Linked DNA regions of Natranaerobius thermophilus JW/NM-WN-LF. Each later gene encodes a partner of the first gene's protein in a complex. Links are inferred from orthologs where the notes say so. Each region holds a gene or a part of one and is shown in the gene's direction. Other genes may lie near its edges.

Region 1 (7,087 bases):
GAGGCAAACCGATCTTCACGAAATGTAAATAGTGTCGATGAATTAGTTGATATAATAGAAGATTTAGCCCAGGAAATGTTAGAATGTCAAAACCAAGACAAAAACAATGTTATAGGTTTAGGGATAGGAGTGCCCGGATTTGTTCCATTAAAAGGAGATAGGATACCGCAATTAGTTAACATGGGTTTAGAAAATGTTCCCTTGAAATTCAAATTAGAGCAAAAATTTAATGCACATGTTCTTGTAGAGAATGATGCAAATGCTGCTGCATGGGGAGAACATAAAGCCGGGGCTTCACAAGGAACCCGGGACAATCTATTAATAACTTTAGGTACAGGAGTAGGTAGTGGCGTAATTGTAAACGAGGCAATTCATCGTGGAAACTTAGGTTTGACTGGGGAGATAGGACATATATTGGTGAGACCTATAGATGGAAAGCTTTGTAACTGTGGAAAAGTTGGCTGTTTAGAAACAGAATGTTCAGGTGTTGCTATTGAAAGTAAAGCTAAAGCTCTATATGATGAGCATCAGTTGACAGCACGGGAAGTCTTTAACAGGGCCGATAATGGAGACGAAACTGCAAAAAGAGTAATTCAAGAAGCATCGTATTACTTAGCCTGGGGGATATCCCATGCTTTACATGTATTGGAGTTTGAAGTTGTTGTATTAGGTGGTGGAATTTCCAGAGGAGGGAATTTATTATTACAGCCAGTCAGAGCTTATTTAGAGGATTTTATGGGGGACTGTCCTGAATTTCCCACAGAAAAGGTGTTAGTCTCTAAACTCGGGAATAAAGTTGCTCTACATGGATTGTATTATTTAATATATGAAAAGATAAACTAAAATTCATAGTATAAAATGGCCTGGAAGTAAAATCAAAATTAATTAGAATGAGCTTAAGGGGGTACTTTCAGTGAAAAAAATTGGAGTTTTAACCAGTGGAGGAGATTCTCCTGGCATGAATGCCACTATTAGAGCAGTGGTGCGCCGGGGCATATATATGGGTTTAGATATTTATGGGATATATTATGGCTTTAGTGGATTGATAAATGGAAATATCGAAAAATTAGAAATAGGTAGTGTGGGAGATATCATCCACCGCGGTGGTACCATTTTGCACACCAGTAGGTCTGAAGAGTTTAAAACCGAAATGGGACAACAAAAAGGTTTTGATAATTTAAAAGAACTGGGAATTGAAGGGTTAATTGTTATCGGAGGGGATGGAAGTTTCAAGGGAGCAGAGAAATTATCTCAAATGGGGTTACCAGTAATAGGTGTTCCAGGAACTATCGATAATGATATTCCTGAAACAGAGATGAGTATTGGCTTTGATACAGCCCTCAACACTGTCATTGAAGCTATCGACCGCATAAGAGATACTGCCACTTCCCATGAACGAATATTTGTAATAGAAGTTATGGGAAGAGATTGTGGTAATTTAGCTTTATGGTCAGGTTTAGCCGGTGGGGCCGAATCTGTACTGATTCCAGAAATAGATTACGATATGGAAAAGGTTATCGAAAGACTAAAACACGGATATAAACGTGGAAAAAAGCATAGCATAATAATTGTGGCAGAAGGTGTCAAACCGGGAGCTGAAATTGGAAAAGAGATTAAAGAACGGGCAGGACTCGATAATAGGGTGACTGTTCTAGGTCACGTTCAACGAGGAGGAACGCCAACTGCTTATGATAGGATGTTGGGTAGTCGTTTAGGGGCAAAGGCAGTGGATCTCTTAGTTGCAGGGGAATCTGATAAAATGATAGGAATGAGAGATTACAAGCTTGTTCCCGTACAATTCAAGGATGTATTTAGTAAAATTGAAGAACCTGATTACGATATTTATGAGCTTTCTCAAAGCCTGTCAATCTAAATATAATTGATCATTCAAATTGTACAAAACCTATATTAGAGGTGATCTCTATGAAAGAGTATCAATTAGCAGTTGAAAGAATTGAGGTGAATTGGAACTATTGCAGTGATTTTATAAAAAATCACGAATTAGACGCTTATCAAGCGAAAATTCATCAAATTCACGAACAGATTCATGAAAAAACGGGCCTGGGTAATGATGCCCTTGATTGGCTTGAATTACCTCTAAATTATGAACAGTCTATTCCAGTGACAAAAATTAAGGAACTGGCAGAAAATATCAGGTCTAAAGCTGACGTGTTTTTAGTAATCGGCGTTGGAGGTTCTTATATTGGAGCCAGGGCAGCCATTGAATTTTTACGACCTGATAATAATTCTCCTGAGATTTTATACTTGGGTCATCATCTTTCACCACGCTATATCAATGAAGTGCTAGCTTCTCTGGAGGGACGTCAGGTATTTGTCAATGTTATATCCAAATCCGGGGGAACTTTGGAGCCTTCTCTTGCCTTTCGCACTATTCGATCTTTTATGGAAGAGAGATTTGGTAAAGATGAAGCCAGGCGGAGGATTATTGCAACTACCGATGGTGAGAAAGGAAAGCTTAAAGCCTTGGCTGACAAAGAGGGCTATGAAACACTTGTTATACCTGATGGCATCGGTGGACGGTATTCAGTATTGACACCAGTCGGGCTTCTTCCCATTGCTGTTTCCGGAGTGAATATTAAAGACATGTTAAATGGTGCACAGAAAGCTTATGAGATAACAAGTATACCCGATTTAGATAAAAACCCTGCCTATATTTATGCCGCATTAAGGCATATTCTACTCCAAAAAGGTAAACAAACTGAAATACTTGTAACCTACGATCCCTTTGCAGGTTATTTAGGTGAGTGGTGGAAACAATTGTTTGGCGAAAGTGAAGGTAAAGATGGTAAAGGTATATTCCCGACCAGGGCAGATTTTACTACAGATCTACATTCACTAGGTCAGTATATACAAGAGGGTAGTAGGCACTTATTTGCCACAACCGTATGGTGGGAGACTGAGGATGACTTAGTACTTCCAGGTTTAAATTATAGCCGAGGAGAAGAAGGTGACAACAAATCTAACCATGAAAATGATGACGGTTTAACTTATTTACAAGGAAAAAGTTTTCATGAAATAAACCGTCAGGCATTTTTGGGTACTGTTCAGGCGCATAACTGGGGAGGTGTTCCTAATATTGTAATTTCACTCCCAGAAATCAATTCTTATTATTTGGGACTCTTATTTTATTTCTTCATGAAATCCTGTGCGGCCAGTGGTTATTTATTAGGAGTTAATCCCTTTAATCAACCAGGTGTAGAAGCTTATAAACAAAATGTTTTGTCTAGACTAGAACAAATTTGATACTAGGTGACTTAAATTACATGATTTTCACACCTGTATTCACACGTATAAATAAATCTTTCTGATGTGAATATGGGTGTGATTTTTGGTGTAAATTTGCTTGTAATTTTAAAATTACAACTTCAAAACGTAATCCCTTAATTATCTTACAGAGACCCATTTTATTGACGGAATAAAATAGGCGTGATAAGATATTACCAATGATTAATTAACACTTTAACGAGTTAACGAAATAAAGGAGGTTCCTTAATTGGTCCCAAGAGAGATTCAGCTGTTACAAAAACCATCAGGAGTCAACGATAACTTACCTAATAGAGTAGAAAAGTTTCGATTATTAGAAAATAAAATTTTAGAAACCTTTAAACTATGGGGGTATGATGAGGTTTCTGTGCCTTATATCGAATATTCCAATATATTCTCAGTAAATAAAGAAAACTTGCTGGAACAACAAATGTTCCAGTTCAATGATGAAACTGGACGTTTGGTTGTACTTAGACCTGATTTTACACCTTCAATTGCTAGATTAGTTGCAACTTACTATAAAAATCATCCCCTGCCATTGAGATTATGTTATTCTGGTAAAATCTTTCGAGCAAATAATGGCAATTCAATTAATGAAAAAGAACAAACTCAAGTGGGAGTTGAATTGATAGGTGGTGAAGCACCGGGTGGAGATGCCGAATTAGTAGCTATGGCAGCAGAGACATTTCAAAAAATGGAGATAAAGAATTTTGTTATCTGTATTGGCAATCTTAAGTTTATCAATAATTTATTAGATTGTCTTAAAGTTGATCAATCCTCTCAAAGTATGTTAATTGAAGCTTTAAATGAAAATAATTTAGTCCAATATCAGGGGATAATTGATAGTCTGGAATTGGAATCAGACAGTAAGGATATTCTTAAAAAGTTACCAAAATTCAGGGGTAATAAAGAAAATCTTAACTATGTTAGGGAAGTAGCTGGGTTTAAGCCAGTTATGAATATTTTAGATGAACTCGAAAATATCTTTAAAACTCTTGAAAGTTACGGCTTGCAAGATAAGGTGACATTTGATCTGTCTCTAGTACGAAAATTAGATTATTATACCGGTTTTATTATGGAAGGTTATGCCGAAAAAGTTGGCTTTCCACTTTGTGGAGGTGGCCGATATGATAAGCTGATGGATAAATACGGTATGAGCTTACCGGCTACGGGTTTCGCCTTTTCTTTTGATAGTTTAATAGATTTAGTGAAAGTTAAAGGTGATGCGTTGTCAAAACTTCATTTTGGATATACCCAGGGTAAGCGTGACCAAGCCTTAGAACATGTAAAAGATTATCGTCAGCGAGGATATAGAGTGAGTTTGGAGTTAAATAGCCAGGAATTGGAAGTATCTCGACGCAAAGCGAAAGAACAGGGAGCTGACCAATTTTATTATATAGGTAATCATGGAATGGTTAAGGAAAATATCAGCACTAATTCGGAAAGAAAGGATGTCTAGGATGAGAACGGGAGAACAACTGACAATTGCTTTACCAAAGGGTAGGATTCTTGATGAAAGTGTTAAACTACTGGAACAAGCAGGTATAGCCTGTGATCAGGTTAATGAAAATGGTAGAAAGTTAATTTTTACCGATCAAGAGCAGTCTTTGTCTTTTATATTAGGAAAACCTATGGATGTACCAACTTATGTTGAACACGGTGCAGCTGATATAGGAATTGTTGGCAAAGATGTGATTGAAGAGGTTAAAGGTGAATATTACGAGTTACTTGATATGAAGATGGGTTACTGTAAAATGGTACTAGCTCGAGAAAAATCTAATGAAACATTTGATATAAACTCTGTAAATGCTGTAGCTACTAAATATCCTCAAATAACCCAAGAATACTTCCAGGAGTTTGGCCGACAGGTAAAAATAATTAAATTAAATGGGTCAGTGGAACTAGCCCCCCTTATCGGCTTGTCTGATACTATAGCAGACTTGGTTTCAACAGGCAAAACCTTAAAGGAAAATAATTTAGAAGAAGTATCTTCGATTATGGATATTACAACCCGCTTGATTGCCAATAAAGGGAGCTATCAATTGAAACAGAATCGCATTGGCCAACTAGTGGAAAATTTAAAAGATTTAGTTTAATTAGGATAATTAAATAGTATAAGAGAGGTGTTATCAATGGAAAGAAGGGTTGCCACAGTAGAAAGAAAAACTTCAGAAACGGAAATTCAACTTTCCGTCAACTTGGATGGGCAAGCCAATTTTAGCATTGACACTCCGGTTTATTTTCTAAATCATATGCTCGAACTCTTCAGTTACCATTCAGGTTTTGATTTGGAAATTGAAGCTTCCGGGGATACGGAAATTGATAATCATCATATAGTGGAAGATATTGCCTTGGTATTGGGAGAAGCTTTTAGAAAGGCGATAGGAGATAAAGGTGGTATTAATAGATATGCCAATATACACCTTCCTATGGATGAAACTTTAATTTTAGTAGTTGTAGATATTTCCGGAAGGCCTCATTTAAGTTATGGTTTGGAATTTCAAAATGAGAGGGTGGGTCAATTTGAAACTGCATTATTCCGAGAGTTTTTTAAGTCTTTTGTAAATGAAAGTAAAATAACTCTTCATTTAAGACAATTATCTGGAACTGATCCTCACCATATAGCCGAGGCGACTTTTAAAGGACTAGCACGCAGCCTTCGAGAAGCAGTTCGCATATCCGGAGATACAGCTAAAATTCCCTCGTCAAAGGGCAAATTATAAACCGGACGCAAATGTAAATGGGGTGGTACAATGATTGGAATTATTGATTACGGTGTCGGGAATTTATTTAGTGTAAAAAATGCTTTGGATTATTTGGAAATAAACAGTGAAATCACTGATTCACCTGAGAAATTAACTAACTATTCCGCCCTGATATTACCTGGAGTAGGTTCCTTCAAAGAAGGTATGAGCATGCTGAAAGAGCAAGGCTTTCAAGATATTATCAGGGAACGGGTTAAGGCTGGTGTCCCCTTGCTGGGGATATGCCTGGGGATGCAGTTATTGTTCACAGAAGGTGAAGAAGGGGATGCAGAGAGAAATGCGACCCCTGGACTGGCTTTGATTGATGGTCGGATAACTAAATTCCCCCAGGACGTGATGGTTCCACATGTTGGCTGGAATCAAGTTAATATTTCTAATTCCCATCCCGTTTTTGATCATATTGATGGAGAATATTTTTATTTTGTACATTCTTATAGAGCCGAATTAGATCAGCTATCAGAAGATGTGCTGATTGGACAGACGAGTTACTATGAATCTTTTCCCAGTATTGTGGGCCAAGATAATATATTGGGTGTACAGTTTCACCCGGAAAAAAGCAGTCATGCCGGGTTATCTATCTTGAAAGTGTTTGGAGGGATGATGGGTTGAGTTTAGAATTGATACCTGCAATTGATTTATACGAAGGAGAATGTGTCAGGTTAACTGAAGGGGAATTGGGCTCGAAAAAAGTGTATAGTGATAACCCTTCAGACATGGCCAGACATTTTCAAGAACAAGGCGCCTCTAGATTGCACCTGGTAGACTTAGAAGGAGCCTTTCAAGGAAGTGTTAAAAATTCCACTATTATCGAAAAAATAGCAAATAAAGTATCGATTCCAGTCCAAGTAGGTGGAGGAATTAGATCAATTGAAGCTATAGAAAGACTGGTTAATATGGGCGTTGACCAAGTTATACTTGGTACTAAAGCTTACAATGACAGGGACTTTTTACAATCAGCTTTAGAGTTATTTCATAAAAATATAATAGTTGGAGTGGATATTAAAGGTGGTAAAGTGGCTACAGAAGGTTGGGTCAAT
Region 2 (7,186 bases), 590 kb from region 1 along the record:
ACTCTATGGTGACTTGAATTTAGTGGACTCTCAATCTAGTTCTACTTGTGAATTTTTACTGGAAATTCTTAATTTTTTTCAACAAAAACTAAATTTGAGCATAGCAAAGAACCTATATACAGGTATTTTTACGGATACAGGTTCTTTTAACTATGAAAATGTTTCGCAAACAACTTTTGATGCTGCCAAGCAGTTGATAAGCTATGGTGTTAAACCTTATGAGATATCAAGGGAAATTCACGAGAAAATGTCCTTAAATCTATTTCACTTTATGAGAGAAGTCTTAAATGACCTTAAATTGACCCGGGATCAAAAAATTGGTTGGATAGTTTGTAGTCGTCGTTTAATTTCTAAATATGATATTCTAGATAGTGAGCTCGAAGGGCTTATTAATCATGTTAGAGTACTAGAGCCGGTTGAGTTTGCTGTGATTTTTAAAGAAACTAGGGAAGGTTTGACTAAAGTAGGCTTTAGATCTAAAACCAAGGACGTTTCACGAGTAGCTTCAGAATTAGGTGGTGGAGGTCACGCCAGAGCAGCAGGATGTTTATTAGAGATGGATCCAAATAAATCAGTAGAATTAGTAATTTCTAAGCTAAAAACCGAGCTAGAGCTTTGAAAATAAAAAAAAGTGTTTAAGGGGAGATTACTTTTGCTAGGATTCCTTACTGTTTGTAAAACCCCGGGCTATACTTCTCATGATGTAGTTCAATATTTAAGGAAAAATTATCAAGTAAAAAAAGTAGGGCATTTGGGTACTTTAGATCCAGGAGCTGTAGGTGTGCTACCTCTTGCCTTGGGGAAAGCTACGCGCTTTTCTCAATATATATTATCCCAGGACAAGAAGTATAGATTTGAGTTAACTTTAGGTGAAGCTACTGATACTTTGGACGCCCAAGGTAAAACAATTGAAAAAGATGAAGTCCAGAATACTCATATTGAAAATTTAAAAAACAAGTATCAAGAGCTTATCGGAAATATAAATCAGGTTCCACCAATGTATTCTGCAATTAAACAAAAAGGCAAAAAACTTTATGAACTAGCTCGAGAAGGGAAAGAGGTTGAACGAACCCCTAGACAAGTCACGATTCACTCTTTAAACTTAGTCGATATTTATGAACACCAGGGAAAACATAGATTTCTTTTTGATGTTCATTGTTCAAAGGGAACTTACATTAGAACTTTAGCAGAAGACTTGGCTAAGCTGTCAGGAACCGTGGGGTATATGTCTTTTTTAATCAGAACAGCTACAGGCATATTTAATTTAGATGATGCCATATTTCCTCAAGAGCTCCCTGAACAAAAAACTGATCTGGGCATTCATTTATTTCCTGTGGATTATCCCTTGTCAGATATCCCCTCTCTGGTTTTAAAAGAATCTCAGCAATTGAAACGGTTTAAAAATGGAAACTTTGTTAATACTGCAGTTATAGCTGAATCAGGAGAACTTTATAGGATATATGAAGAAGATAGCTCAGGTGATAATTTATTTTTAGGATTAGGTAAAATCACGTCCAGTAATACTTTAAAACCTGAAAAAATTATAGCTTAATAGGTGATAATTGTGAAATTAATAAGCGACTTTAACTTAACTAAAGATAATAAAACTAAGAAATTATGGTTAAGCCTGGGTAATTTTGATGGAGTGCATATTGCACATCAAAAGATTTTACGTGATACAGTCAAAAAAGCTGAAAAATACGATTTTACCCCAGGTATATTACTTCTTGAACCTCATCCCGAGATAAAATTCCATAATAAATCTAATTTTTTATTAACAACCTTGGAAGAGAAAATAAATAAAATATCTAGTTTAGGTATTCAAGTGGGAGTTCTGAAAGAATTTGACAGGGAATTTGCCGAACTTTCTCCACGGGAATATTCTAAATGGTTGTGCGATAAATTACGTGTTCAGGGAGTTTCTGTAGGATTTGATTATAGTTTTGGACAAAAAGGAATGGGTTCTCCTAGTGACTTACAAGATTTTGGGAAACAATTAGGTTTTGAAGTTTCTGTTATAGAACCGATAAAAATTGATGGAGCTATCATAGTGAGTAGTCAATTGTGTCGAAAATATATTAGAGAAGGACATATTAATAAAGCTAATCAAATGTTGAGTTCGCCTTATACGATTTCTGGTACAGTAACAAAGGGTGCGGGACGAGGTGCTAATCTTGGTTTTCCTACAGCTAATATAAAAATACCTAAACATAAAATAATTCCCCGCCTGGGTGTTTATTTAGTTAGAGTTGAGGTAAACCAGAATAAATATTGGGGCGTATGTAATGTCGGTAATAAACCCACTTTTAGTGGGGAAGAATTAATGGCTGAAACTTTCCTACTGGATAACAAACAGGACTTGTATAATGAAGAACTTACTGTTTCCTTTTTAGATTTTATCAGGGATGAACGAAAGTTTTTAGATAGTAATACTTTAGTTAGTCAAGTTAATCGAGATATAAAAATGGCTCGCGATATAATTGCAAATTTAGAAAGCAAGGGCAATTATCAGTGATTCTTTACATATCCTAGGGGGTATGTTAGAATCTAAAATGCAACCAAAGCTCGGAATAGCGTTCCTCCGGCGTATTCTTGGCTTTGGGGCTAAAAAATATGAGGAGGTGAAAGATTAATGCCATTAAGCAAAGAGCAAAAGCAAGAAGTTATGGAAAAGTACAAACTACACGAACATGATACTGGTTCGCCTGAGGTACAAATTGCAATCTTGACTGAAAAAATTAAGCAATTGAATGAACACCTAAAAACTCACCAGCAGGATCATGCTTCTAGAAGAGGACTATTGAAGATGGTCGGTAAACGCAGGGGGCTTTTAAATTACTTAAAGAGCAATTCTGCTGATAGGTACTTGGAACTGATCAAAAAGTTAGGATTAAGAAAATAATCTGGTTCATACTAAGCGGGGGAGACCCCGCTTTTATTTGAATTCAAAAAAAATTAAATAAAGGAGGGAAAAACATATGCCAACAACTGTTTCAGAAGAAATAGCAGGATATCAGCTCACCCTTGAGACAGGGGAATTAGCTAAACAGGCTAATGGTGCTGTTAAAGTTCAGTACGGCAATACAGTAGTGCTGGTAACTGCTACTGCTTCAAAAGAACCAAAAGATGATTTGAATTTCTTTCCACTAACAGTGGATTACGAAGAAAGACTTTACGCTGTTGGAAAGATACCCGGTGGTTTTATTAAACGTGAAGGTAAGCCTACGGAAAAGGCAACTCTAACTGCTAGATTAACTGACCGACCAATTCGTCCATTATTCCCTGATGGATTTAGAAATCCTGTTCACATAGTCAGTACAGTCTTGAGTGTAGATCAAAACTGCCCCCCTGAAATTGCCAGCATAATCGGAGCTTCTGCTGCCCTGTCAATTTCGGACATTCCCTTTGACGGACCTATAGCATCAGTCAAGGTTGGAAAAGTTAATGATGAAATTGTGGTCACACCAGATGTGGATGAACACGAAGAAAGTCAACTTGACTTGGTAGTAGCCGGAACTAAGGATGCCATTATGATGGTTGAAGCCGAAGCCAACGAGTTACCCGAAGATGAAATGTTAGAAGCAATTATGAAAGCTCATGAAGAAATCAAAAAGATAATTACCATGCAAGAGCAGCTAGTAGAACAAGTTGGCCAGAAAAAGATGGAAGTCGAGCTAGACCTTCCTAGTGACGAACTTGTTTCCGAAGTAGAAGAACTTGCCCTGGAAGATATTGAGAAAGTTCTACAAATAAAGGATAAACTAGAACGTGAAGATGCTATGGATGAAGCAAAACAAAAAGTCGTTGATCACTTATTGGAGAAATACAACTCTGAAGAGAATGAAGACGAAGAAGAGGAACTCAAAGAAAAGCATATTAAAAGCGCTTTTGATTCGATACTGAAACGAGAAATGCGCTCACGTATCATTCATGAAAATTCAAGGCCTGATGGAAGAGGTCAAAAAGAAATTCGACCTGTAACTTGTGATGTAGATTTACTACCTAACACTCATGGTTCTGGACTATTTACTAGAGGTCAAACTCAAGTTTTAAATGTGTGTACATTAGGAGCTTTAGGTGATGTACAAATACTTGATGGATTGGATATTGAAGAGTCCAAACGTTATATGCATCACTACAACTTCCCACCATATAGTGTAGGAGAAGCTGGCTTTATGAAAGGTCCTGGAAGACGTGAAATTGGTCATGGTGCCTTAGCAGAACGAGCCTTAAAGCCAATGATACCTACCGAAAAAGACTTCCCTTACACTATAAGATTAGTAAGTGAAGTTTTGGAATCCAATGGGTCCACCTCCATGGGGAGTGTTTGTGCTAGTTCCTTGTCATTGATGGATGCAGGAGTACCAATAGAAAAAGCTGTTTCAGGGATTGCCATGGGATTAATTAAAGAAGGTGACCAGTTGGCAATTCTAAGCGATATTCAGGGGATTGAAGACTTTCTAGGAGATATGGACTTTAAAGTAGCAGGTACTGAAGATGGAATTACAGCACTCCAAATGGATATCAAGATCTCTGGTACTACAAGAGAGATTTTAAAACAGGCATTGAAACAGGGTAAAGATGGATATCTGCACATTTTAAACATAATGAAACAAACAATCAGTGAACCGAGAGAAGAATTATCTCCTCTAGCCCCCAGGGTTATTAAAAAGCAGATTGATCCAGACAAGATTAGAAATGTCATCGGTCCTGGTGGTAAAATGATCAATAAGATCATTGATGAAACAGGAGTAAAAATCGACATCGAGCCCGATGGATTAATTTACATTTCTTCTTCAGATGCAGAACAAGCGGAACAGGCAATTAAAGCAATAGACGAATTAATTAAAGAACCTGAAGTTGGTGAAGTTTATCTCGGAAAAGTAGTTCGAACTGAAAAGTACGGTGCTTTTGTTGAGATACTACCAGGTAAAGAAGGTTTGGTGCATATTTCCGAGCTTGCTGAAGACAGGGTCGGGAAAACGGAGGATGTAGCCAAAGTTGGAGATGAAATTCTGGTTAAAATAATTAACATCGACGAGCGAGGACGTATAAACTTGTCAAGAAAGCAAGCCCTCGGGGAAGAAGATGGAAAAACGAATAATGATGATAAAAAATCTACTAAAAAAACATAAACCCCACGGGTTTATGTTTTTTATTTTGATCTAAAAAGAAAATCATTTTACGACATAAAAATAACTTAAACTCAGAATAGTGATAATAATAATACATATATATAGATTGAGCATGTTTCAAATCTCCTTTTTGAGGAGGTTTTTTACTGTAAATGTTTAATAAAATTTCTTTTAAAGTTTTAAAAATGAAAAAATTTTTTGTACTTGGTCTAATAGTCCTTATAGTATTACTGGCATTATTAGTAATAGCTTATGACGGTATTGATGTCGATTTATCTACAAAAGATGCTCAACGTGTTAACCCAGGAGTGGAGTTTTTAGGAGAAGATTTAAGTGACCTGACAAAGGAAGAGGTATTTACAATAGTATCTAAATACCAAGAAGATTTGTATCAAGAAGGTGAAGATGCCTACCTGGACCCGGTTACCAAGGGGGTTATCCCTGGATTGCCTGGAAAAGAACTAGATGTAGAGAATACTGTAGAAAACATTATGCTGGCAGACAGTGAAACAACTGTACCACCTCAATTGAGCACAATTCCTCCAGATAAAACTATTCAAGATTATCAAGATGCTCCTATTTATCAGGGAAATCCCAAAAAAGATTATGCTGCTTTTATCTGCAATGTAGCATGGGGAACAGAATATATCGATGAGCTATTAAACTTATTAGAGGAACATCAAGTCAGGATTTCTTTTTTCTTAGAAGGACGCTGGGCTGCCAATAATCCAGATAAAGTTGAACAAATACATGAATACGGGCATGAGATCGGTAATCACGGTTACAGTCATTATATGATGAGTGATTTAAATAGAGATAAGATTAGAGAAGAAATTGAAAAAACTAATCAGGAAATTTCTGAAATAACTGGCACAAAAGCTGAACTATTTGGCCCACCTGCAGGTGACTTTGATGAAGATGTTTTACGCGTTGCTAGTAATTTAGATATGTATACAATTCTTTGGTCCCTTGATACCATCGATTGGAAAGAACCTGGGGTAGATTATATGACGGATAAAATTTTAAACAATATCCATCCTGGTGCCATTATATTAATGCACCCAACTGAGGATACCGTTACAGCACTAGATGAAATTCTCACAGGATTGGAATCAAAAGAATATGAGGTGTTACCTGTATCTCAATTGATTAAAAACTATCAATAATTTTGCTTGAAGGTGGCGATATCTGGGATGTCTTTGAAAGGCAAACTAGGGATAATTGGAATATTAGTTTTAATTTTGATTATTATTCAAGTTCAATTTGATATAGTTGATGATATCAGGCGGTATTTTGTTGGAGTAGAAAAAGATGTATATCTTGAAGAAAAAGATATCGGAAGATGGTATAAACATGAAGTTGAAAAATACGTTGAAGAGTTGGCAGAACAAGAATATGAGCCCTACCGAGACGCCTATTTCGATCCGGAAACCGATGAGATAGTTCCAGAAAAATTAGGTAAAAAAGTCTTGATAAAGGAAACTGTAGAGAAAGCCATGGAAGCACCTCCCGAGTCTAAAGTAGAAGTTAAGTATTTGCCATTATATCCTTTAATAACAAAAGAGTTCTTATCATCTATAGATGAACCCATGGCTAGCTTTGCAACTGGTCTAGGAGGCGGTGGTGGAGAAGGTAGAATTACAAATATAGAGATATCATCCCAAGATGTTAACAATACTTTGCTATTTCCGGGTCAAATTTTTTCTTTTAACAGAGCGACTCTACCGAGAACCTGGGAAAGAGGCTATAGATATGCACCAATTTTGGTAAATGATACTGCTATGGGTATAGGTGGGGGAGTTTGTCAGGTATCGAGCACAATTTACAATGTAGCCTTGGAAGCAGATCTAGAAATTGTTGAAAGGCATCCTCATGGAAGTCCCGTAGACTACGTACCACCAGGTCGAGATGCTACAGTGGCCGGAGATTATCTAGACTTAAAGTTTAAAAATGATACTGAGCATGTCTTGCTTTTAACAGCTCATGTTAGCCAGGGATTGGTAAAAGTTGATTTATACAAATCTCAAGAACCTTTTGCGTTAACTGTAATG

The links.
Region 2: pfkA (region 1) and pnp share a complex: the UniProt entries of both Bacillus subtilis proteins name them as parts of the possible RNA degradosome complex. The link is inferred for Natranaerobius thermophilus JW/NM-WN-LF from one-to-one orthologs.

Annotation. Positions count from the first base shown.
Region 1 is NC_010718.1:2,107,174-2,114,260, reverse strand. What follows is about bases 1-2,893. They hold pfkA (6-phosphofructokinase), read left to right. Parts: upstream 1-913; coding sequence 914-1,873; downstream 1,874-2,893. Other genes in these bases: NTHER_RS10190 (glucose-6-phosphate isomerase), read left to right, coding at 1,924-2,893; NTHER_RS10200 (ROK family protein), read left to right, coding at 1-843. Outside these bases: more of NTHER_RS10190, read left to right, coding at 2,894-3,264; hisZ (ATP phosphoribosyltransferase regulatory subunit), read left to right, coding at 3,515-4,744; hisG (ATP phosphoribosyltransferase), read left to right, coding at 4,737-5,381; imidazoleglycerol-phosphate dehydratase HisB, read left to right, coding at 5,418-6,008; imidazole glycerol phosphate synthase subunit HisH, read left to right, coding at 6,039-6,659; hisA (1-(5-phosphoribosyl)-5-[(5-phosphoribosylamino)methylideneamino]imidazole-4-carboxamide isomerase), read left to right, coding at 6,656-7,087. UniProt on the Bacillus subtilis protein: Catalyzes the phosphorylation of D-fructose 6-phosphate to fructose 1,6-bisphosphate by ATP, the first committing step of glycolysis.
Region 2 is NC_010718.1:1,514,012-1,521,197, forward strand. The notes cover bases 2,565-5,556. They hold pnp (polyribonucleotide nucleotidyltransferase), read left to right. Parts: upstream 2,565-2,978; coding sequence 2,979-5,135; downstream 5,136-5,556. Other genes in these bases: rpsO (30S ribosomal protein S15), read left to right, coding at 2,633-2,902; NTHER_RS07345 (polysaccharide deacetylase family protein), read left to right, coding at 5,288-5,556. Outside these bases: NTHER_RS07320 (DHH family phosphoesterase), read left to right, coding at 1-619; tRNA pseudouridine(55) synthase TruB, read left to right, coding at 653-1,552; NTHER_RS07330 (bifunctional riboflavin kinase/FAD synthetase), read left to right, coding at 1,565-2,515; more of NTHER_RS07345, read left to right, coding at 5,557-6,301; NTHER_RS07350 (VanW family protein), read left to right, coding at 6,335-7,186. UniProt on the Bacillus subtilis protein: Involved in mRNA degradation. Catalyzes the phosphorolysis of single-stranded polyribonucleotides processively in the 3'- to 5'-direction. Necessary for competence development in Bacillus subtilis.